4 regions of the Exiguobacterium sp. s157 genome follow, and region 2 is predicted to be linked to each of the others. Evidence: riboswitches for the same ligand, from Rfam matches in the RefSeq annotation. Region 2 holds a riboswitch; each other region holds the start of a gene.
What was found. A riboswitch is a leader RNA that binds a small molecule or an ion and turns the genes downstream of it on or off. The one in region 2 is predicted to bind S-adenosylmethionine.

Region 1: linked by a shared signal. The riboswitch ahead of KNP67_RS11070 (MetQ/NlpA family ABC transporter substrate-binding protein) and the one ahead of KNP67_RS12660 (methionine ABC transporter ATP-binding protein) in region 2 are both predicted to bind S-adenosylmethionine.
Region 3: linked by a shared signal. The riboswitch ahead of msrA (peptide-methionine (S)-S-oxide reductase MsrA) and the one ahead of KNP67_RS12660 (methionine ABC transporter ATP-binding protein) in region 2 are both predicted to bind S-adenosylmethionine.
Region 4: linked by a shared signal. The riboswitch ahead of mtnK (S-methyl-5-thioribose kinase) and the one ahead of KNP67_RS12660 (methionine ABC transporter ATP-binding protein) in region 2 are both predicted to bind S-adenosylmethionine.

Annotation. Positions count from the first base shown of each region.
Region 1 covers NZ_JACSLQ010000005.1:171,684-177,241, forward strand. Annotated here, with positions in the region: gene KNP67_RS11060 (aminotransferase class I/II-fold pyridoxal phosphate-dependent enzyme) at 1-741, shown strand, start outside; gene KNP67_RS11065 (iron-containing alcohol dehydrogenase family protein) at 738-1,754, shown strand; SAM riboswitch class I at 1,795-1,899, shown strand; gene KNP67_RS11070 (MetQ/NlpA family ABC transporter substrate-binding protein) at 1,972-2,793, shown strand; gene KNP67_RS11075 (methionine ABC transporter ATP-binding protein) at 2,803-3,837, shown strand; gene KNP67_RS11080 (methionine ABC transporter permease) at 3,809-4,471, shown strand; gene KNP67_RS11085 (Spx/MgsR family RNA polymerase-binding regulatory protein) at 4,499-4,894, opposite strand; gene KNP67_RS11090 (DUF302 domain-containing protein) at 5,067-5,450, shown strand; gene KNP67_RS11095 (hypothetical protein) at 5,555-5,558, shown strand, end outside.
Region 2 covers NZ_JACSLQ010000007.1:38,674-44,231, forward strand. Annotated here, with positions in the region: gene KNP67_RS12650 (MetQ/NlpA family ABC transporter substrate-binding protein) at 1-379, opposite strand, end outside; gene KNP67_RS12655 (methionine ABC transporter permease) at 410-1,072, opposite strand; gene KNP67_RS12660 (methionine ABC transporter ATP-binding protein) at 1,062-2,090, opposite strand; SAM riboswitch class I at 2,168-2,273, opposite strand; gene KNP67_RS12665 (thioredoxin family protein) at 2,726-2,983, opposite strand; gene KNP67_RS12670 (PTS sugar transporter subunit IIC) at 3,171-4,223, shown strand; gene gcvH (glycine cleavage system protein GcvH) at 4,266-4,649, opposite strand; gene KNP67_RS12680 (arsenate reductase family protein) at 4,689-5,051, opposite strand; gene KNP67_RS12685 (hypothetical protein) at 5,097-5,558, opposite strand, start outside.
Region 3 covers NZ_JACSLQ010000005.1:121,942-127,499, forward strand. Annotated here, with positions in the region: gene KNP67_RS10785 (3'-5' exonuclease) at 1-38, opposite strand, end outside; gene KNP67_RS10790 (four-helix bundle copper-binding protein) at 104-436, opposite strand; tRNA gene KNP67_RS10795 (tRNA-Ala) at 550-622, opposite strand; gene KNP67_RS10800 (GRP family sugar transporter) at 757-1,620, shown strand; gene msrA (peptide-methionine (S)-S-oxide reductase MsrA) at 1,650-2,162, opposite strand; SAM riboswitch class I at 2,227-2,328, opposite strand; gene KNP67_RS10810 (hypothetical protein) at 2,373-2,534, opposite strand; gene KNP67_RS10815 (amidase family protein) at 2,646-4,049, shown strand; gene rlmN (dual-specificity RNA methyltransferase RlmN) at 4,119-5,180, shown strand; gene KNP67_RS10825 (SMP-30/gluconolactonase/LRE family protein) at 5,357-5,558, shown strand, end outside.
Region 4 covers NZ_JACSLQ010000002.1:152,319-157,876, forward strand. Annotated here, with positions in the region: gene KNP67_RS04605 (TerC family protein) at 1-242, shown strand, start outside; gene KNP67_RS04610 (cupin domain-containing protein) at 280-813, opposite strand; gene KNP67_RS04615 (methylthioribulose 1-phosphate dehydratase) at 827-1,444, opposite strand; gene KNP67_RS04620 (2-hydroxy-3-keto-5-methylthiopentenyl-1-phosphate phosphatase) at 1,441-2,091, opposite strand; gene KNP67_RS04625 (2,3-diketo-5-methylthiopentyl-1-phosphate enolase) at 2,088-3,245, opposite strand; SAM riboswitch class I at 3,315-3,416, opposite strand; SAM riboswitch class I at 3,622-3,724, shown strand; gene mtnK (S-methyl-5-thioribose kinase) at 3,806-4,957, shown strand; gene mtnA (S-methyl-5-thioribose-1-phosphate isomerase) at 4,954-5,558, shown strand, end outside.

The DNA.
Region 1 (5,558 bases), on a different contig from region 2:
GTCCTCCGGGAAGAGAACGGCTTCTTGCCGGACTATGAGACGCTCGATACGCAAGATGCAAGACTCATGTATTTGAACTACCCGAGCAATCCGACCGGAGCCGTCGCCTCACCCGCTTTCTTTGACGATACCGTCCGTTTCGCCCGGGAGCGGGACTTGATGGTCGTCCACGATTTCGCATATGGCAGCATCGGATTCGATGGCCATGTCCCGCCTAGCTTTCTGCAGGCGGAAGGGGCGAAAGAAGTCGGCATCGAGGTATATACGATGTCGAAAGCGTTCAACATGTCCGGTTGGCGCGTCGCCTTCGCCGTCGGGAACGCGGACATCATCGAGGCGATCAACACGTATCAGGACCACGTCCACGTCAGCGTGTTCTCGGCCATCCAGGCGGCGGCTGTCGCTGCGCTCGAGGCGCCCCGTACCATTCGCGATGACTTGGCACGACTGTACGAGGCACGGCGTGATCGCCTGATCGACGGGTTGAACCGGGCCGGCTGGGCCGTCGAACCGCCGGAAGGCTCGTTCTTCGTCTGGGCGAAAGTGCCTGAGGGTGATGCCAAGTCGTTCTCGCGGAAACTGCTGCATGAAGCCGGTGTCGCCGTCACCCCGGGCTATTTCTTCGGTTCGGAAGGGAACGGATACGTCCGCTTCGGCCTCGTCTCACCGGAACCGAAGATTGACGAGGCCGTCGAACGAATCGAGCGGTTGTTTGCCGCCTATGAGGAGGTGCGCGCATGATTCGTCAGGCCGTCCTTGAATATGACCACGCCGATGACGCGCTCGACCGTCTTGATGACTTAGTCGACGGCCGCCGTGCCCACGTCCTGCACGGTCAGAAAGGGTATGACGTCGTCCGAGCCATCTTTCCGGCCATCGCGGACTATCCGGCAACAAGGTTCAGCGGGGAGTGCACGGACTCGGAAGTCAAACGGCTCAAACCGTTGGACGCCGACGTGTTAATCGCCGTCGGAGGTGGCAAGCTCGTCGATACGGCCAAACTCGTCGCCTATCAACGGAACGTCCCGCTCATCGTCGTCCCAACGCTCGCCTCGAACTGTGCGGCGTTCACACCGCTCAGCGTCGTCTATCAGGAGGACGGGAGCTACGACCGCTACGACATGTTCCGCGTCGTCATCGAACGGGTCATCGTTGACTCACGGGTCATCTCGCGCTCACCATATGAATACTTTCGGGCAGGTGTCATCGACACGGTCGCGAAGTTTTACGAGGCCCGTTATTTGAGTGGTGACAGCTCAGCTGACGCCGGCGTCAACACCGGACTCGTCTTGGCCGAGCAGTGCGGGCGTCTCGTCGAACTTGAATTGAGCGAGCACGCTTTTGAGTCGTATAGTGACGACGTCCGCTTCGCGGTCGATCACGTGCTCGCCATCGGCGGCGCCGTCGGTGGATTTGGTGACGCCGGGACACGCGTCGCCGTGGGCCATGCGGTCCATAATGCGCTCAGCCGCTTCGAGTCGACCCACTCATTCTTGCACGGAGACAAGGTCGGCTTCGGCCTGATCATCCAAGAGCGCTTGCGGCGCTCGGCCGATGCTCCGTATTTGGAAGCTTGGTTGAAACGGTTCGGTGCCCCGACGACGCTCGAGACGCTCGGGGTCGGATTTGAGCATATCCCGGTCCTCGTCGACTCCGTCATGACGGAGACCGAGCTGCAACAGTTGCCGGAACCGCTCGATAAAAATTTTCTGAAAATAATTTTTGAAAATTTACAATTATCTATTTACAATTAAAAGAATTAAAAGTAAGATGATAACAACTTAATAGACCGATTGCTTATCAAGAGTGGTGGAGGGACTGGCCCTGTGAAACCCGGCAACCAGATCGTAATGATCATGGTGCTAATTCCAACAGACGAAATCGTCTGGGAGATGAGCGTGTCCGACTTTGACTTGTCGTGCCCGCCACTCTGAATGAGTAGCGGGCTTTCATTTTGGAGGAGGAAAACAAATGAACATCAAACAGAAAACAGTACTTGCAGGAACATCACTACTCGCCGCCATCGCGCTCTCAGCATGCGGACAATCGGACGCGAGCGAGGCGCTCAGCACGGAGTCGCTCACGATCGGCGTCACGGGCGGGCCGCACCAACAGATCGCCGAGAAAGTGAAAGAACTCGCGGCCGAAGACGGCCTCGAACTCGATATCAAAGTGTTCAACGACTATAATACGCCGAACACGGCGCTCGCCGAGGGCAGCCTCGACGTGAACAGTTATCAGACGCTCTCATTCCTAGAACTGCAAAAGTCCGATAAAGGCTATAAAATCGACGACGTGTTCAAGACCGTCGCTTTCCCGATGGGTCTCTACTCAGAGAAATTGACCGACATCGAGGACTTGAAAGAAGGTGACAAGGTCGCCGTCCCGAACGACCCGGCGAACGAGCTACGCGCGCTCCGTCTCTATGAGACAGCGGGACTCATCACGCTCAAAGAAGGATTGACAGACAAGGCGACAAAACGTGACATCGCCGAGAACCCGCTCAACCTTGAATTCATCGAACTCGAGGCGTCGCAGCTCCCGACCCAGCTCCCGGAAGTCGCACTCGCTGCCATCAACACGAACTTCGCGATGGGTGCCGGCCTGTCGATCAACGAGGACGCCTTGTTCCATGAAGACACGGTCGACAACCCGTATCCGAACTACGTCGTCGTCCGTACCGACAACAAGGATGACGAAGTCGTCGCGACGCTCAAATCGTATTATCACTCGGACGAGGTCCGGACGTTCATCGAAGAGACGTTCGACGGCTCAATCGTCCCGGCGTTTTAAGGAGGGCCTATGATCGCACTTAAAGGAATCACGAAGACGTTCACGGTAAATAAAGGTGCTGTCACCGCACTCGACGACGTCTCGCTCACCATCGAGAAAGGCGAGATCTTCGGCATCATCGGCCGAAGCGGGGCAGGAAAGAGCACGCTCATCCGCATGATCAACCTGCTCGAACGCCCGACGTCGGGCCAGGTCGAAATCGAAGGACAGGACGTCACGAAGCTCGACAAACGAGGGCTCTCGAAGCTACGTCATCGCATCGGGATGATCTTCCAACATTACAACCTGCTCAAGACGGCGACCGTCGAAGAGAACGTCGCCATCCCGCTCCGTCTCGAAGGACTCGATAAGCGGATAATCCGCGAACGCGTCGACAAGTACCTCGACATCGTCGGATTGACGGATCATCGGAAACATTATCCGGAGCAACTTTCGGGCGGACAGAAGCAACGTGTCGCCATCGCCCGCGCCCTCGCACATGAGCCGGACATCCTGCTCAGCGACGAGGCGACGAGCGCGCTCGACCCGGAGACGACCGAGTCGATTCTCGACCTGCTTCTCGACATCAATCGCGAGCTCGGGCTGACGATTTTCTTGATCACCCACGAGATGGAAGTCATCGAGCGCATCTGCGACCGGGTCGCGGTCATCGAGGCCGGCCGGATCATCGAAGAAGGGGACGTGCTCGACGTGTTCTCGGACCCGCAGCATGCGACGACGCGCAAGTTCTTGAAGACGAACCTCGATGTCCCGAAAGAGGTCGTCGAAGAATTGAGCACGCACGGGACGCTCGTCAACTTGTCGTTCATCGGCCATCAAAGTGAACAGGCCGTGCTCGCCCAATTGACGAAACGGTTCGGCTTGCTGCCGAACATCATCGGGGGCGGCATCAAAAAGCTTAAAGGAGGTCTCGTCGGTAATCTACTCGTCCATTTGGACGGCGATGAGGGCCAGACCGACCAAGCCGTCCGCTTCTTAGAGGCGAGCGGTGTGAAAGTGAAGGAGGTGACGAACTATGCTTCAGTTTTGGGAAAATTGGGGTGACTTGATTTGGACGGGGACGATTCAGACGCTCACGATGACCGGCATCGCACTCGTCATCTCGACGTTGATCGGACTGCCGCTCGGGACGCTCCTCGTCTTGACGCGACCGAACGGGCGGCTCGCCAACCGTTATTTCTACGGCATCTTGTCGAGCGTCATCAACGTCGTCCGTTCAATCCCATTCATCATTCTCTTATTCTTCATCCTCCCGTTCACCCGTTTCATCATGGGAACAACAATCGGCGTCCAAGGCGTGCTGTTGCCGCTCATCGTGTTCACGGCGCCGTATATCGCGCGGCTCATGGAGTCGGCGCTGCTCGAGGTCGACCGCGGGGTCGTCGAGGCGTATGAAGCGATGGGCATCTCGACCCGGAAAATCATCTGGTACGTGTTGATCCGGGAGGCCCGCTCTTCAATCGTGCTCGGTCTGACGATTGCGACGATCGGTTTGATCGGGGCGACCGCGATGGCAGGACTCGTCGGGGCAGGCGGACTCGGCGATATCGCCTATCAATACGGGCATCTTCGATTCGAGCCGGAGGTCATGTACGTGACCATCTTCGTCTTGATTCTACTCGTCCAATCGATTCAGTCGTTCGGCAACCGCTTGGCGGCCCGACTCAAGAAGGCATAAGAAAAGAGCTCTGCTTCGGCAGGGCTCTTACTTGTTGTCGAGCAATCGTTTCAATTCGGCAATGCGGTCATGGCGCGGGATGAACGTACGAATCTCTTTCTCGCTGAACCCGATTTGAATCCGATTGTCGTCGACGACGATCGGACTCTTCAAAATCTGGGGATGCGACGCCACGAAGCTGTACAGCTCACGGAGCGACATCTCGTCAAGGTGATCCGCCGCTTGTTTGTACACGCTCTTTTGAACGGACAACAGGTCGGTCGTCCCGTTCTCGGTGAGGCGGAGCATGTCTTTGAACTCGGTGAACGACATCCCTTGGTCGGTCAATTTCTTCTCGATGAACGGGATGTTCTGCTCACGTAACCAATCGATCGTCTTACGGGAAGAACTGCAGCTTGTATGTGTGAATACGGTGACCGTCACGGCAACCACTTCTCCTTTACGTAAGTATGGACTTCTTTATTTTCTCTCATACATACGTGACGGACATCGAATATGTTTCAAATCACATATACTTTTTTCGACCGAACAGACGATTTGTCGGTCCTCACTTCGGGTACAAGACGAGAGAGACTACATCTTAGGAGGGGTTCACATGTTTGATTACACGGTCAAGACCGATCAGACGGTCGAAGCGGTCGTCGAGAAGCTGAAAACGACGCTCAAAGAGGAAGAGTTCGGGGTGCTTTGGGACTTCAATTTGAGTGAGACGCTCGAAGAGAAAGGCCAAGCGATTGATGGAGACTACCGCATCCTCGAAGTGTGCAATCCAAAAGAAGCGAAAAAAGTCATCACGGCGCACCGGGAAGGCGGTTATTTCCTCCCATGCAAGCTCGCCGTCTTCACGAAAGACGGGTCGACCCATGTCGGGATGCCAAAGCCGACGAAACTGATCGAACTGATCGAGGATGAGTCGCTCCAAGCTGTGGCACGCGATGTCGAGACGAGATTGACCCGAGCCATCGATAAAACTGTGTAACGGTCATTGAACCCGTCCAGGTCGTCGGACGGTTTTTTTCGTGTTCCCTCCTAAAGTAATATAATGGTAAAATTGGTACAAATAAATGGTGAGGGGCGGATGATTTGA
Region 2 (5,558 bases):
ACGCGTAGTCTTTCGAGTACACACCGATCGGCTCGATGTGAACGCCGCCGGCTGAAGCGAATTTGTAGTCTTTGTTTTCAGCCATTTGCGACTCGAGGTACGGCTCGTGTTGGAAGTAGTTCGCGTCCAACTCCCCGTCTGCGAGCGTCTTGTTCGGGAGGACGTAGTCTTGGAACTTCTTGATTTCGAGCGTATAGCCCTTCTCTTCGTATTCGTCTTGGACGTGCTCTAAAATCTCAGCGTGCGGGACGTTTGATGCGCCGACGACGAGTGTCTTGTCATCGCCTGAACCTGATTCTGAATCCCCACCGCCGCAAGCCGCGAGAATCGTAAGTGCTGAAGCTGCCGTTAAACCGAGTACTGTTTTCCATGATTTCATTATAAAACCCCTCCAAATTTTCTATTTAGATTAAGCAGAACGCTTATCAATTACAGATACGAGTCGATCGCCGATGAACTGAATGACGAAGACGATGACCAAGATTAAGACGGTCGCGACGAACGTGACGTCACTTTGTGAACGCTGGAATCCTTCGAGGAACGCCAAGTTCCCGAGTCCTCCACCGCCGACGACCCCTGCCATCGCCGTGTAACCGACGATCGCGACGATCGTGACCGTGATGCCTGACACGATGGCCGGCAATGCTTCTGGGAACAACACTTTATAGACGATCTGCCATTTTGTCGCACCCATCGACTCAGCCGCCTCGATGACGCCGCGGTCGACTTCGCGAAGCGCGAGCTCGACCATCCGCGCATAGAACGGGGCCGCACCGATGATCAGTGCCGGCAGTGCTGCCGTTGACCCGAGCATCGTCCCGACGACGAGTAACGTGAACGGGATGAGCAAGATAATCAAAATGATGAACGGGATCGACCGGAAGATGTTGACGACCGCGCTGATGACCGTGTAAATCGGACGGTTCTTCATCATGAGCGGCTCGTTTGTGACATATAGGAGCATCCCGAGGGCGAGACCGATGACGAACGTCGCGGCTCCGGCGACGAGCGTCATATAGAGCGTCTCCCACGTCTGTTCTAACATGACTTGCCAATCTACATTAGGAAACATCGCTTTCTACCTCCACTTCCACTGCCTGTGATCGGATTGAGGCGATGGCCCGCTCGACTTCAGCCGGCTCTCCGATCAATTGGATGAATAATGTCCCGAGGGCACCGACTTGTGACTGCGTCACGTTTCCGCCGATGATGTTGAAGCCGATGTCATGCTGCTTCAACACTTCCGACAGAATCGGTTGTTCGGCCGTCTCGTTCAAGAATTTGAGCTTGACGATTTGACCGCTCGGATAACGAGCTTTCAAATGTTCGAACGTGAGCGACATGTCTTCGACCGCGCCGATCTGTTTGACGAACTCTTTCGTGATTGGCTGTTCCGGGTGTTGGAACACGTCGGCGACTTGCCCGGTCTCGACGACCTTTCCGGCCTCCATGACGGCGACACGGTGACAAATCTTTTGGATGACGTGCATCTCATGGGTGATGAGGACGATCGTCAACCCGAGTTTCTTGTTGATGCTGACGAGCAGTTCGAGAATCGAATCCGTCGTCTTCGGGTCGAGTGCGCTCGTCGCTTCATCGCAGAGGAGCACTTCTGGATTCGTAGCGAGCGCACGGGCTATCCCGACTCGCTGCTTTTGGCCGCCCGATAGTTGTGACGGATAGCTGTCTTCTCGTCCGGCGAGGCCGACGAGCTCGACGAGTTCTTGGACGCGGCGTTTGCGCTCGCTCGCCGGTACCCCGATGAGTTCGAGCGGGAAGCTGATATTCTCAGCGACTGTGCGCGACCATAACAAGTTGAAGTGTTGGAACACCATCGAGACGTTTTTACGTACCCCGCGTAGTTCCTTTGGTGTGAGCTTCGTCAGCTCGCTGCCGGCGACCACGATTTCACCGCTTGACGGTGCCTCGAGTCGGTTGAGCAAGCGGATGAGCGTCGACTTCCCCGCACCTGAATATCCGATTATTCCAAAAATTTCGCCGCTTTCGATTGTAAGCGACACATCATCGACCGCCTGGACCCGACCGTTTTTCGTGTCGAACCATTTGGCCACATTGCGTAATTGAATCAATCCATTTCCCTCCTGACAACAAAAAAAGTACGCACGTTTGAGCAAACGTGCGTACTTTATCGTACGGACAACGATTGCTCTCATCTTCCAAGGTTCTCACCTTGCTGGAATTAGCACCATTTCGGATTGCTCCGCGGTTGCTGGGCGTCATAGGGCCAGTCCCTCAGCCTCTCTTGATAAGAGTGGTTGCGTATTCGATTAGCCTTATCATAGCGACATATTATTTTCATGTCAAACTATTTTATGCGAAAAAATAAAAAAGGTGCCATCCGAGGATGACACAGAACGTAGCACCTTGAGTCACTGAAGGACAACCCATAGATGAACCTCTTTTGCCCGATCAGAGCATTCATCCTTATATGGGGGATTTTTACCCAACCATCACTCGGTCTTCGAACGGACCATGCAATTACGCGACCGGTGCCCCGACGCTTGATTTTTTTGGGGGACAATCGAAGGGAAGGTCCACCTGAAATCGCGTAAGCTCATGCAGCGGTTGTTCGAAAACGTCTTGATGACGGGAAAATCTCGTCCTATGTTGTGTTCAAGTAAGATGTTGTAATGAATATATCATTCGTGAACTTTCTGTGTCAACTGATTATTTAAAATTTTCAGATTATTCTAATCATCCTATCTCATTTAACGAAAGATAGGACGTGCTGGACGTTTTGAAACGCGTACAAACGATCGCGAACTTGGCCATTCTCCAGCTTCAATAGCGCCGGGACACTCATAACCTGATATGCCTCGAGCTCGTTCGGGATAAAGTTGGCATCGCGTTTTTCAATCTTCAATTCTGGGTCGACCGCCTCGACGACCGAGAGCATCCGCTCGGCCACGGCGCATGTACCGCACATTGGGGCGTATATATATAAGAATCCGTCTGTCATCATTTTGCTCACCTCTCTTCTAAGTATATGAATCCGGCCCAGTCGGTTCAAAAGTTGTGCTCAAATGGAAAATTCTGAACATTTCAACATTTCTTGTTGACGCTCAGCAGAAAGAGGCATAGTATGGTCATTAACTTTATCGCTTTTGTACATAACAGCAAACCAGTAGAAAAGGACAGGTGAATCCCCAATGACGGAAGAGAAGCTTACCGGAAAACAATTTTTAATGAACGTCTTGAACGGCCTCAGTCTTGCCATTCTCATTGCCCTCATCCCGAGCGCTTTGCTCGGTGAATTAACGAAAGCCATCTTGCCGTATTTTCCGTCCTTGCAGTTCATCTTAGATGCGACGACGATTGCGATGCGCCTCTTACCGGTCATCATCGGTGTCGCCGTCGCCATGCAGTTCGGACGCTCGGCGCTCGAGGCCGGGACGATCGGCATCGCGACCCAGGTCGGAAGTGGCGCCATCCGCATCGAGGAAGGCGCGTTCCTCATGGCCGGAATCGGTGACGTCATCACGGCCGGTGTGACGGCCGCTCTCGCGACGTTCCTCGTCATGCAGTTGTCGCCACGCTTGAAGACATACACGGTGCTCGTCTTGCCGATGACGGTCATCGTCGTCGCTGGAGGTATCGGGGCGTTCCTGCTCACATACATCTCACAAATCACGACGTACGTCGGAACGATCATCATGACGATGACGGAACTGCAGCCAATCGTGATGGGCATGTTGATCGCGATGGCGTTCTCGCTCATCATCGTCTCACCAATCTCCACGGTCGGGATTGCCACAGCGATCAGCCTGTCTGGTGTCGCTGCAGGGGCCGCCAACCTTGGCGTCGTCGCTGCCGGCTTCGGTCTCGCCATCGCTGGCTGGCAGATGAACGCGACCGGAACGTCGATCGCCCACTTCCTCGGCTCACCGAAGATTCAAATGGCGAACTTCGTCCGTCGTCCGATCATGATGTTGCCGGTACTCGCCAATGCGGCCATCCTTGGAGCGCTCGCAGGTATCCTTCGGATTGAAGGCACGCCAATCAGTGCCGGATTCGGCGTCTCGGGTCTCATCGGTCCGGTCAACGCCTTGCATTTGATGCCGGGAGGATTCGCGCTCTGGAACGTCATGCTTGTCGTCGTCTTGTTCGGGCTCATCCCAATCGCACTCGGGATTCTGTTCTATCGTTTGTTCAACCGGACGTCGCTCATCGAGCCTGATCATTACCGTCTCGACTTCGATTAATCAAAAAGACCCGGCTTCTCGTAAAGAGAAACCGGGTTTTGTTTAGCCTTGAATCATCGCTTCGTATTCTTCGGCTGACATGAGCTTGTCGACGTCTGACGCGTCGTTCAACTCGACTTCGATCATCCAAGCGCCTTCGAACGGTGCTTCGTTGACGAGTTCTGGTGAATCGGCAAGTGATTCGTTCACTGCTGTGATTTTCCCAGAGATCGGTGCGTAAAGCTCTGATACGGTCTTGACCGATTCAACCGAACCGAATGGCTCATCGAGTAAGATCGTGCCACCGACTTCAGGAAGTTCGACAAAGACGATATCCCCTAGTTCGCTTTGTGCGAAATCCGTGATCCCGATGCGGGCGACGCTTCCGTTCACTTCCACCCATTCGTGCTCTTTTGAATAACGTAGATTGGCAGGTACTTTGCTCATCTTAACTTCCCCCTCAAATGAATTAGACTCACACGAGTATTATAGCACTTCGCCCCAAACGTCTGTAAACGACTTTTCTGAAAATCCGACAGTTGATTTTTGACCATCTGTCACGATTGGGCGCTTTAAAAGCATACCATTGCTCGCAAGAAGCTCGAGTTGTTCGTCTTCTGATAGATTTGGTAGCTTGTCTTTAATGCCTTCGTTCCGATACACTTGTCCGCTCGTATTGAAGAATTTTTTAAGCGGGAGACCCGACTGTTTCCATAGTTCAGCCAACTCGTCTTTCGACGGCGTCGCCTCGACGATATGGATATATGTATAGTCGATGCCGTTCTCTTTCAACCACTTCTCTGCTTTTTTACACGTACTGCATGGCGGATAGCCATATAGTGTCACCATGTTCATCACCTCTCCTGTTACTGTAGCATATTCCGATTCGTCGGTTCACGTTTCAAGCAAGCGCACAATCTCTTGCTTGAGCGCCGGATTGACCGAGTGGTGCGCCTCGATGTGGCGGAGGATGGCTGCGGCCGCCTCGACCGATTTTCCGTAACCGGGTAACCACTCCTGTAGACGTGCGACGAGCTCCGGATGTGTCCCTTCGACCCGTCGCGTCGGGTTGAACGGGTCGCTCGTCTCCCCGTACGCGATTAACACGTTGTTGACAGCCGCGACTTGAATGAGTTCGAAGCCAGCGAGCTGTTCACCGCGCCGTTCCCGGAGCAGTCCGACGTATAGGTTCGTCAGCGCTTCCTCGTAGCGATGTGCGGCGTCTGAAGGGCGTGTAACAAGCTTCGGCGTCGCAAACGTATCGAGCGCCTCGTCACGCTGCCAAACGACACGACCCGGTGTATAAGCGATTCCAGGCATCTCTACGATCTCGAACACGGCGAACTCGGCGTAAAT
Region 3 (5,558 bases), on a different contig from region 2:
GCCGTCTCGACGTCGATGGCAAGAATTGAATGTGACATAATCGGTCCCTTTCTCATAAAACAAGTATAAAAAAAGTCTAACATATCGTTAGACTAAAAAGCGATTATGCGGCCACGAGGTTGCGACACGCCTCGGCACAGCGGAGACACGCTTCGGAACAACGTTGGCAATGGTCATGCAAATGGCGGCCACATTCGACGGCGCACGTGTCGCACACCTGGGCGCAGAGTGCAGCAATCGGTTTGGTGAAAGCCGAATCGGTCTCGAGCGCGTTCAAGGCGAGCGCACACACTTCCGAACATTCTTTCGTCAGCCGGATACACTCGGCGACCATCAATAAATCCTCTTCTTGTAAACATTTTGAGAAACAGTGATTGCTTGCCCGCATACAGTCGATGACGGCTAAAATGGTCTCTTCGACAGAGGCACGATCCATAGTAAGTCCCCCTTAGAATAATGATGTCTTACAATCATTACCCGCTACCAGGTGACTTAAACCGGGCGGAGACGCAAAAAAGTCACCCCTCAAATGAGTGGTGACTTCCATAATGGAGCATAGCGGGCTCGAACCGCTGACCTCCACGCTGCCAGCGTGGCGCTCTCCCAGCTGAGCTAATGCCCCGTTCGAAAATTATTATATCATCCTAGTAAAACATTTGGCAATGGGTATTTTTAAATTTTTTTGAACAAAGTTTAATCGGGCGTAAACGTGGGAAAATTATGGGTAATGTTATTCTACGAAAGCAGGTGTTATCTATGGAAATGATTTTACTCGCACTCTTACCTGCCTTGATGTGGGGGAGTATCCCACTCATCGTCTCGAAAGTCGGCGGCAAGCCGATTCAACAGTTAATCGGGACGACGATTGGGGCGATGGTGATGGCGGTCATCATCGCACTCGTCTTCAATCCGGAGTTCACGACGCTCGCAATCGTGACCGGCTTCATATCTGGTGTGTTCTGGGCACTCGGGCAATATTTACAGTTCCAGTCGTTCCAAATTTTAAGTGTATCGAAAGCGATGCCGATCAGCACCGGGATGCAACTCGTCGGGACGTCGTTGTTCGGGGTCATCGTGCTCGGCGATTGGAAGACGACGACCGAGTTGTGGCTCGGCTTTTCTGCGCTCGTGTTGATTATCATCGGGGCGGCACTGACGTCATACCAACAACAAAAAGATGGCGATAGCAGCGGCGCCTTGAAGAAAGGTTTGCTCGTCCTGCTCGTGTCGAGTATCGGTTATGTGACGTATGCCGTCTTGACGAACTATTTCGAGGTCGACGGCATCACGGCCATCTTGCCGCAGTCGGTCGGGATGTTCGTCGCGGCGCTCTTGTTCAGCCTGCGTGAGAAAGATGTGAAGAAGTTCGACCCGAAGACGTTCAAAAACATTTTGGCCGGTCTCGCTTGGGGGATCGGGAACTTCGGGCTGTTCGTGTCAAGCGGTGAGGTCGGCATCGCGACGTCATTCGCCTTGTCCCAATTGAACGTCGTCGTGGCGACGCTCGGCGGGATTTATCTATTGAAAGAAGAGAAGACGACGAAAGAACGGGTCTTCGTCTTTATGGGAATCGGGCTCATCGTCGTGGCCGGATTCATGCTCGGGATTGCCAAGAGCTAAAAAGACGGGTCAGACGACCCGTCTTTTGTTTACCAGGCTTGCTCGATGAATGCGTCGCGCCCAGATTTCTTCCGGTCCTCTTTATAGTGGGCCGGATTTTTTTTATGGAAGTCTTGATGATATTCCTCGGCCGGATAGAACGTGTCGGCCGGTAGAATCTTCGTGACAATCGGCTGTTTGAAGCGTCCGCTCGCCGCGAGCGCGTCGCGACTCTGTTCTGCTTTCACGCGTTGGTCTTCCGTATGATAGAAGATGGCCGGCGCATATTGGCTGCCGCGGTCTTGGAACTGGCCGCCGTCATCGGTCGGGTCGGTCTGAATCCAATATAGTTCGAGCAGTCGTTCATAAGCGAACAGCGTCGGGTCGAACGTGATCTCGACGACCTCATAGTGTCCCGTCGTCCCTGTCTTCACTTGTTCATACGTCGGGTCATTGACGTGACCTCCCGTATAACCGGATACGATTGACTCGATGCCAGGTTGTTCCTCGAACGGCGTCACCATGCACCAAAAACAGCCGCCTGCGAATGTTGCTTTTTCCATTAATAAGTCCCCCTCATGTTCATTTCCAAAAAAAAGCGCCCATGTCATCGACATGAGCGCTCTGTCATATCGGCCAAGGCAAACTGCCTTGCTGGAAGTAGCACCTTGCCGAAGCAGGTTGCTGTGAAGTCATAGAGCCAGGTCTCTCGTTCACTCGAGATATCGATATGTAGTTGGTGAGAGCATCATACCATCAGATTTGAAGCGGCGTCAACGGTTTGGTTTGCGTCGAAGTTGGACCAAGGTGGCGCCGAGAATCAAGATGACGAGGACGATGGAGAGCGGTAGCGTATACGGAGCGTCCCCGGCATATAGCTGTAAGAAGAACAAGGCAAAGACGGACAATAAGACGAGAACGTACGAACGGTTCATAGTAACCTCCCTTTTCTTTCAGTGTACCAAGTTACATATTCGTTGGCGAACGAAAACAGGAAATCATGTGGCGATAGCGAATACCATCGAGTGACCAAAGGAGGAATCTATATGACTGAACCAAACACATGTTTCGAACTCGATATCGAGACCGCCCATCGCGGATATAAAGAAGGAACGTTCACGGCGCGTGACGTGACGGCCTATTATTTGACTCGAATCGCCCAGTTGAACGATAAGCTGAGAGCGGTCATTCAAGTGAACCCGGACGCCTTGTTCGAGGCCGAGGCGGCCGACCGGGCGTTTCGACGAGGTGACCGCTTGCCGTTGCTCGGCATCCCGGTGTTGATTAAAGACAATGTCGAGACGGCCGGATTGATGAAGACGACGGCCGGGGCCGTCGCCCTCGCGCATCACTTCGCCGGCCGGGACGCCCATCTCGTCCAAAGCCTGCGCGCGAGCGGGGCCATCATCCTCGGGAAAGCGAACTTGTCCGAATGGGCCAACTTTTTGACCGAGGGCATGCCAAACGGCTGGAGTGGGGTCGGTGGCCAGACGCTCAATCCATATGGGGACAAGCTCGATGTCGGAGGGTCGAGTTCAGGTTCGGCGTCAGCGGTCGCGGCCAACTTGACGTTGCTCGCCGTCGGCAGCGAGACGAGCGGCTCGATTATCCACCCGAGCGTCCATAACGGAATCGTTGGTATCAAACCGACCGTCGGGTTGATTAGCCGCAGCGGCATCATCCCGATCTCCCGGTCGCAAGACACGGCCGGCCCGATGGCACGGACACTCCGGGATGCGGTGCTCGCCCTTGAGGCGATGGTCGGGGAAGATCCCGCTGACCCAGCGACGGCGCATCTTCCGGCCGGTCCGCCTTACCGGACTTGTCTCGATGAGCGGCAAGCAGTCGGGATGCGTGTCGGCGTCGTCAAGACCGATTTGTCGGAAGAAGAGCAGGTGCTCTACGACGAAGCAATCGCATTGCTGAAACAGAGCGGCATCGAGGTCGTCACCGTCGAACTGCCGTCGAAAGCAGGGCTCGACCAAGGGGATATCCTGTATCATGAGTTCAAGCTCGGAATCGAGGCGTATCTCGCCTCGACGAAGCTCCCGTATGAGACGTTGTCGGATTTGATTAACTGGAACAACAGTCATCCGGAGACGATTCCGCACGGACAGAAGACGTTCGAGAAAGCGAACGAACAATCGGGTCGCTTGATTGAGGACGCCTATTTGATGCGCCGCCTCGACGACGTCTATCACGCCAAGACGGACGGCATCGACCGATTGTTGGCCGAGCAGGAACTTCATGCGCTCGTCTTGCCGCATGACCACAATTATGACATGGCGGCGAAAGCCGGCCATCCGACCGTCACGATCCCGTATCGCTTGAAGGCGAGCGGGGCCCCGTTCGGTCTATCATTCACCGGGACGAGCTATGCCGAACGCGACTTGATTCGTCTCGCCTATGCGTTCGAGCGTCACGTGACACGTCCCGTCCCACCGTTATAAGAACGTTGCACCGGTCGTCCACGTCCGCTACAATGGTACGTATGCGGATTGAAGAAAGGACAGATAGCAATGAAACCATCTATATACGGGCTGACATTCGATCAGCTGACGGAAGCGTGCGTCTCTTGGGGATACAGCGCCTTCCACGCTAGACAAATCTGGGACTCGCTCTATATCGACCGAGTCAAGCACATCGAGGACATCTCGGTACGGGCCGAGGTACGTGAGGCGCTCGCCGCCGAATACGTCATCTCGACGCAAGACCTGTTCGTCAAACAAGAAGCGGGCGACGGGACGGTCAAATTTTTACTTAAACTGCATGACGGACACTATATCGAGACGGTGCTCATGCGTCACAAATACGGACGTTCGGTCTGTGTGACGACGCAAGTCGGCTGCAACATCGGCTGTAGCTTCTGTGCGAGCGGTCTCTTGAAGAAGACGCGCGATTTGACGGCCGGCGAAGTCGTCGAACAGATCATGACCGTGCAACATTATTTGGACGAGGTCGGGGAAGGTGCCCGCGTCAGTCATATCGTCGTCATGGGAATCGGGGAACCGTTCGATAACTTCGATAACTTGGTCGATTTCCTCCGTGTCGTCAAAGACGAACGCGGACTCGCCATCGCACCGCGTAAAATCAACGTGTCGACGAGCGGTCTCGCCGACAAGATTTACAAATTCGCGGACCTCGATCTTCGCATCAATTTGGCGCTGTCACTCCACGCCCCGAACGATGCGTTGCGGACGCAAATCATGAAAATCAACCGGGCGTTCCCGCTCGACAAGCTCATGCCGGCCATCCGTTATTACGTCGAGAAGACGAACAAACGCATCACGTTCGAATATATTCTCTTATCGAAAGTGAACGATTTGCCGGAGCACGCCGAGGAACTCGCCGACTTGATTGACGATATTAAAGACAAGTCATACGTCAACTTGATTCCGTACAATCCGGTCAACGAGCATATTCAGTATGAGCGGAGCACGTCTGAGGACATCATGGCGTTTTATGACGTCTTGAAGAAGCGGGGCATCAATACCGGTGTCCGTCTCGAGCACGGGACTGATATCGATGCGGCCTGTGGCCAGTTGCGCAGCAAGCATATGAATGTCGAAGGCGCAAAATGACAGGGACTCCTTGAATCTCATGATTCAAGGAGTTTTTTTGTCTTCTGCCCTAGAAGGATGCCGGCCCGGTTCAATATTTTTCTTCCGAGCGGTTGCTATTTTGGGAAATGTTGAATAGAGATTGCCCCCTCAGGGAATAGTCACTTGAAATCAATGTAGAGAGTGGAGGCAATTCAATGGAGACAGTAAACGCTGCGTTATGGATTCGAGTTCGAAATACGCTTGGGGAAGGCCCGTGTTGGGATGCGGAACTGAAACGCTTCTATTGGGTCGATATCGAGGGACATACACTTTGGTGGTACGATGAGAAGGAAGATGAATTGTCGTCGTTCGATATGGGACAACAGATCGGGTTCGCGGTCCCGAAAGTGACGGACG
Region 4 (5,558 bases), on a different contig from region 2:
GCCCATCACTCGAAACAGCTGCTTTCATCATCGTCGGCTGGGTCGGTGTGAAGTTGACGGTGCTCGTGCTTGAACACCCTGGCTTCAAGAAATTGATTGCCGGCACACCGTTCGAATTCATGGGTCTTCCGGACGGATTCGTCCACTCGACGGCGTGGACCGTGTTCTTCTGGTCGGTCATGGTCGGTATCGCGGTATGGGGTTGGTTCTCTTCAAAACCGACAGCCGCTGCCAAACATTAAAAAAATGGTCTCTCACCTTTGGGCGAGAGACCATTTTTCATGCTGTCACGTCTTGCTTCTCGTAAATCGGCACCCAGCCTTCGGTCGTCACGAAAATCCGGACGGCGACGACTTTGCGGTCGTCTTGGAGCGTGAAGTAGTGGCGTGTGTTCACCGGCACCGAGATGAGGTCGCCTGGGTTGAGCTCGATGTTGAAATAGCCACGTTCGGCGTCATCGATGGCGAAGATGCCATGGCCGCCGACGATGAAGCGGACCTCGTCATCTGTGTGGTGATGTTCCTTTTGGAAGTTGACGAGCAGTTCGTCCAAGTTCGGCGTCGCATCCGACAACGAGATGACGTCTGCCGTCTCATAGCCACGTCGCTCCGACACGTCGCGAATCTCGTCACGGAACGTCGACAAAATCGCTTGTTTGTCCTCGTCCGTCAACTGATAGTTCTCTTGCAGGTTTTCCGGGAGCTTTGTGATGTCCCACTGTTCGTACAGAATCCCGCGAGACTCTAAAAAGGCACTCACTTCAGTTTGATTGACGTAACGCTCTTCGGTTTGTTGGAAATAGACAGTTGCCATGGTTGGTTCCTCCTTATGAATGGACGCCTAGGGCGCGTAGTTTTAATGTATAGCTGAACAAAAATTCGTAAGCCTCTAAATAGCGTTTGGCCGCGTCCGGGGTCTCGCCCCAGACGGTGATACCATGATTGCGGATGAGAACGGCACCGGCGCTTGCGTGGATGTGAGGGGCGAAGGCGGCCGCGAGCGTCGGGATGTCCGCATGGTTCTCGATGATTGGCACGCGAACGACCGCGTCCTCGTCCCAGTAGCCGAGCGCCTTGATGATCTCTTGGCCGGTGAAGACGACTTCGCCGGTGGCAGCATGGAGCTCGGAGATGACGTTATTGTCGACCGTATGGACATGGAGCGAACACGTCGCGTCCGTCCGATTGAACACTTCAACGTGGAGCAGCGTCTCGGCGGATGGTTTTCCTGTCTGTTCGCCGATCAAGCGTCCGGCCGCATCGACGTGAACAAAGTCTTCCGGTGTTCGTTTTCGTTTATCGCGTCCGCTCGCCGTGACGAGAAATTCGAGCGGATCGTCGGAAACGCGAATCGCCAAATTCCCACTCGTTCCGGGGAACCAGTCGCGGGCGGCGAGTTCGTCTTTAATGTCGGCGAGTTCAAGCCAACGTGTCGCAAGGCTCATACGACCACCTCCTTCAAGTGATGGGTGATGTCGTCAAACGTCTCGAACGGTGCGTAACGGATGCCTGCCGCTTCGCAGAGCGTGATGAGTTGACCTCGTGCGTAGACGAAGTCGGCACGCTTCGCGACCTCGAAGTCGGTCACTGAGTCGCCGATGACGATCAAGCGGTCGGCGGGATTGACGATGCGACGAGCGAGCGTCGGCTTGCAACAGCCGCAATCGTTCGTACATTGTTCATCGCAAGCGTGTGGCCAAGCGACGGTTACCGTCTCAGCGGAGAAGTCGGCGACGTTGCAGTAGATATGCTCGGGGGCGACATGCCCGTCCAAGACCGGCTGCACGAAGAAGTCCATCCCGCCGCTGACGACGTCAAACTTCCAGCCATGGGCCCGAACTTCTTCTAAAAATGCCGGGAACCCTTGGCGGAGCGTGATGCGCTCCAACAAATAATCACGGTAGGCCGGGGCATCTGCGCTCGGCAATAGTTGAAACAGTTGACCGACACCGGAGCGAATCGAAATCCGTTGCTCGAGGACCGCATCTTTCAACTCGACCCAAGCCGGCGGGGCGAACGCCTTCATCAACGCGATAATATTGTCTTCCGCCGTGATCGTCCCGTCGAAGTCGCAGAGGATATGGACCGTCATCGTGACGCCCACGCCTTCAACGCGGTATCGAGCTCGTCCGTCTGTCCTTCGGTTTGGCCGAGAACGTGAGCGATCGCTTGTCGGAAAGCACGAGCCCCGGCGGCTGCGCCGTCCGGGTGTCCGTGAATGCCACCGCCGGCGTTGATGACGACATCCGTCCCGAAATCACGAATGATATCGGCGACGAGTCCTGGATGAATCCCGGCTGACGGGACCGGTAAAATCGGTTTCGACCAATGCGGTTCGGCGCTCTGGTCACGAATCGTGAACGCCTCGTCACGCGGTGTCGCGAGGGAGCCGTACGGAGACGGGAAGAGCGTTAAATCGGCCCCGGCGAGGCGTGGGAGTTTACCGAGTAAGAGCGAATGACTGATTGATCCGGTCAAGGCGCCGGCAAAGGCCGGATGTGCCAAGATGGGGACGCGTATGTCTGAATCGTTCGCAAGTTCGCGCAGTGCGTCGAGACCGTACGTATAGACGTTGAACAGGAGCGCTGTCGCACCTGCCTCGATGAGACGGAGCGCCTGGTCACGTAGACCGAACACGGGGCCGCTCAGCGTGATGGCGTAGAGGACACGTTTCCCGGTCGCCTCGAAGTGGGCTTGAATGACGTCCGCTCCGATCCGGGCCCGTTCGAGCGATGGGGTGAGCGGGTTGTCGTATAAAATCTCGTCGTCTTTGACGATATCGATGCCTCCGGCGAACTGATCGCGGAGTTGCTGCTCGAGAAACGCGAGGTCACGGCCGATGACACCTTTGAAGATGCTCATGACGAGCGGGCGATCATGAACACCGAGTAACTCGCGAATTCCAGTGACCCCGAACTTGGCGCCTTTGAAATGAGGGGCGAGCGTCTCGGGCAACGTCAAATCGATTAACCGAATCGAATCGTCGAGGGACAGTTTCCCGAACGTCGTCGTCAAGATGGATGAAAAGTCAGGGCTGACATTATGTAACGGGTAGCGGATTGTGAAGCGGCTCGTCGTATCCGTATGTATGGTCGACACGACCTCACCGCGATACGCCTGTAACTGCTCTTGCTCTAAGTGAGGCAGCTCCGTCCAAGTACCGACCGTCAGCTCGAGGGCGATTTTGTCGGCGACGGTCGCGACCGCGTCCGTTCGTTTGATTTCATATGTGGCAGTGATACTCATATGGTTCCTCCTTCCAGGCAAACAAAAAATGACCCCATGCCGAGGCAAGAGGTCATCATAAAAAATGAACTCTTATCTCTCAGCTTTCGCTGCAAGAATTAGCACCGTGCCATCTCTGGTCGGTTGCTGCGACATCATCGGGCTCGTCCCTCCGTCTGCTCTTGATAAGAATGTGATTTGAAGTTGTGAAATTTAATTGAATTTTTGCACAGAATCATCATGTCGTCAATTCCTTTTTTTCCAAAAAAAATATTTTGGGAAGTTGTTTCCATATATGCACAAAAAAAGACGGAGTTGCGTCGAGAAAATGACGTTGACAATCGTGACGTCGAGTCCGTAATATTCATCACATAAGTTCACCGAATCGAATAACACACTCTTATCGCGAGTTGGCAGAGGGAATTGGCCCGATGACGCCGCAGCAACCGACCACTAGGCACGGTGCTACATCCACCAGACGAATGTCTGACAGATGAGAGGAACAACCATTTTGGCTGTGCCTCTTTCTCGCGGAGAAAGGGGCTTTTTTTGTGGGCAACGTACAGGAAGGGGAAAACATCATGTCATATCAACCATTTACAGAACAGACCGTCGTCGAGCACGTCCGTCAATTAGGATACTTGCAAGAAGGAATCGCCGAGTGCGAGGAGATCGGGGACGGCAACTTGAATCTCGTGTTTCGGATTCGCCAAGGCGAACAGCGCCTGATCGTCAAACAAGCGCTCCCATACGCCAAAGTCGTCGGTGAGAGCTGGCCGCTCACGCTCGAGCGGGCATGGATTGAACAGTTGGCACTCCGTGAGTTTGCGACTGTCGCGCCTCGGTTCGTCCCGGCTGTCCTTGGCAGCGACCGGACACTCGCTTACACGATTATAGAAGATCTATCTGATTATGAGATTGTCCGCACCGGCTATTTGAACGGGGAGAGCTACCCGGAACTCGCCCGTCATGTCGGTGAATTTTTGGGCGAGACGCTGTTTGCGACGTCGGATTACGCAGCTGGACCGATCGCGAAGAAGCGGATTGAACGTGACTATTACAACCCGGAACTGTGTGACATCACCGAGAAGCTCATCTTCACCGATCCGTTCAAAGACGCGGAGTCGAACAACATCGAGACGGCGCTGCGAGCAGATGTCGAACGCCTTTGGCAAGACCAGGCGCTCAAGGTCGAGGTGACGAAATTGAAAGTCGGGTTTGTCACGAAACATGAGGCACTCCTGCATGGAGACTTACATACGGGCAGCATCTTCGCGACTCAACAAGAGACGAAAATCATCGATCCAGAGTTCGCATTTTACGGACCGTTCGGCTTCGACCTCGGCCAAATCATCGCCCATTTGACGCTGTCGACGTTCCATGACCCGCTCAAACGCTTCGAGCGTTTCACGGACGTCTTGACGGTGTGGGAGACGTTCGAGAAGACGTTTCGGGCTAATTTTGAGCGCGCCGTCGAGCCATTCAATACGGATGGTTTCGTCGACGAGTTGTTGCGGACGGTCTTCAGCGACACGATTGGCTACGCCGGTTGCGAACTCATTCGCCGTGCCGTCGGACTGGCCGGTGTCGCCGATCTCGAGACATTGCCGGAAGCGACGCGGCTCGAACGAAAACGTGACGCGCTCGCCCTCGGGACAGCGCTCATTAAAGAACGCCACAGCGTCGAATCGATTGACGACTTGGTGACACTCCTGTCGGGGGTGCGCGTATGACGGTCCAAAACATCCGTTTCCATTCACAGACAGACGAACTCATCGTATTGGACCAGACGTTGTTGCCGCATGAAGAGCGTTACGTGACAATCGAGACGCTTGAACAGGCCGAACATGCCATCGAGACGCTCCAAGTCCGCGGCGCACCGGCCATCGCTTACTTCGGGGCGTTCGTCCTCGCCAAAGAAGCGGGACGGTTAGTCGATGACCCGGACTTCACGCGTCGGCTCGACCTCGTCGGACGCCGCTTGATTGCGACCCGGCCGACAGCGGTCAATCTGCAAAACGTGATTGAATCGCTCCTTGATTTAAATGTCGGGGATGATTTTGAGGCGATTGCCGAGGAAATCAAACGCCGCGCCATCGCTTTGTACGACCGGGACGTCGATACGTACCGGGCCATCGGCGAGCATGCACTGACGGTGTTGCCGGCCGGGGGGAACGTGTTAACGATTTGCAACGCCGGTGCCATCGCGACATCGCGTTACGGTACGGCGCTCGCACCGTTTTACGTCGGAAAAGAACGAGGTGTATCCTTCAACGTCTTCGCCTGTGAGACGCGACCGCTCCTGCAAGGGGCACGCCTCACTGTCTGGGAGCT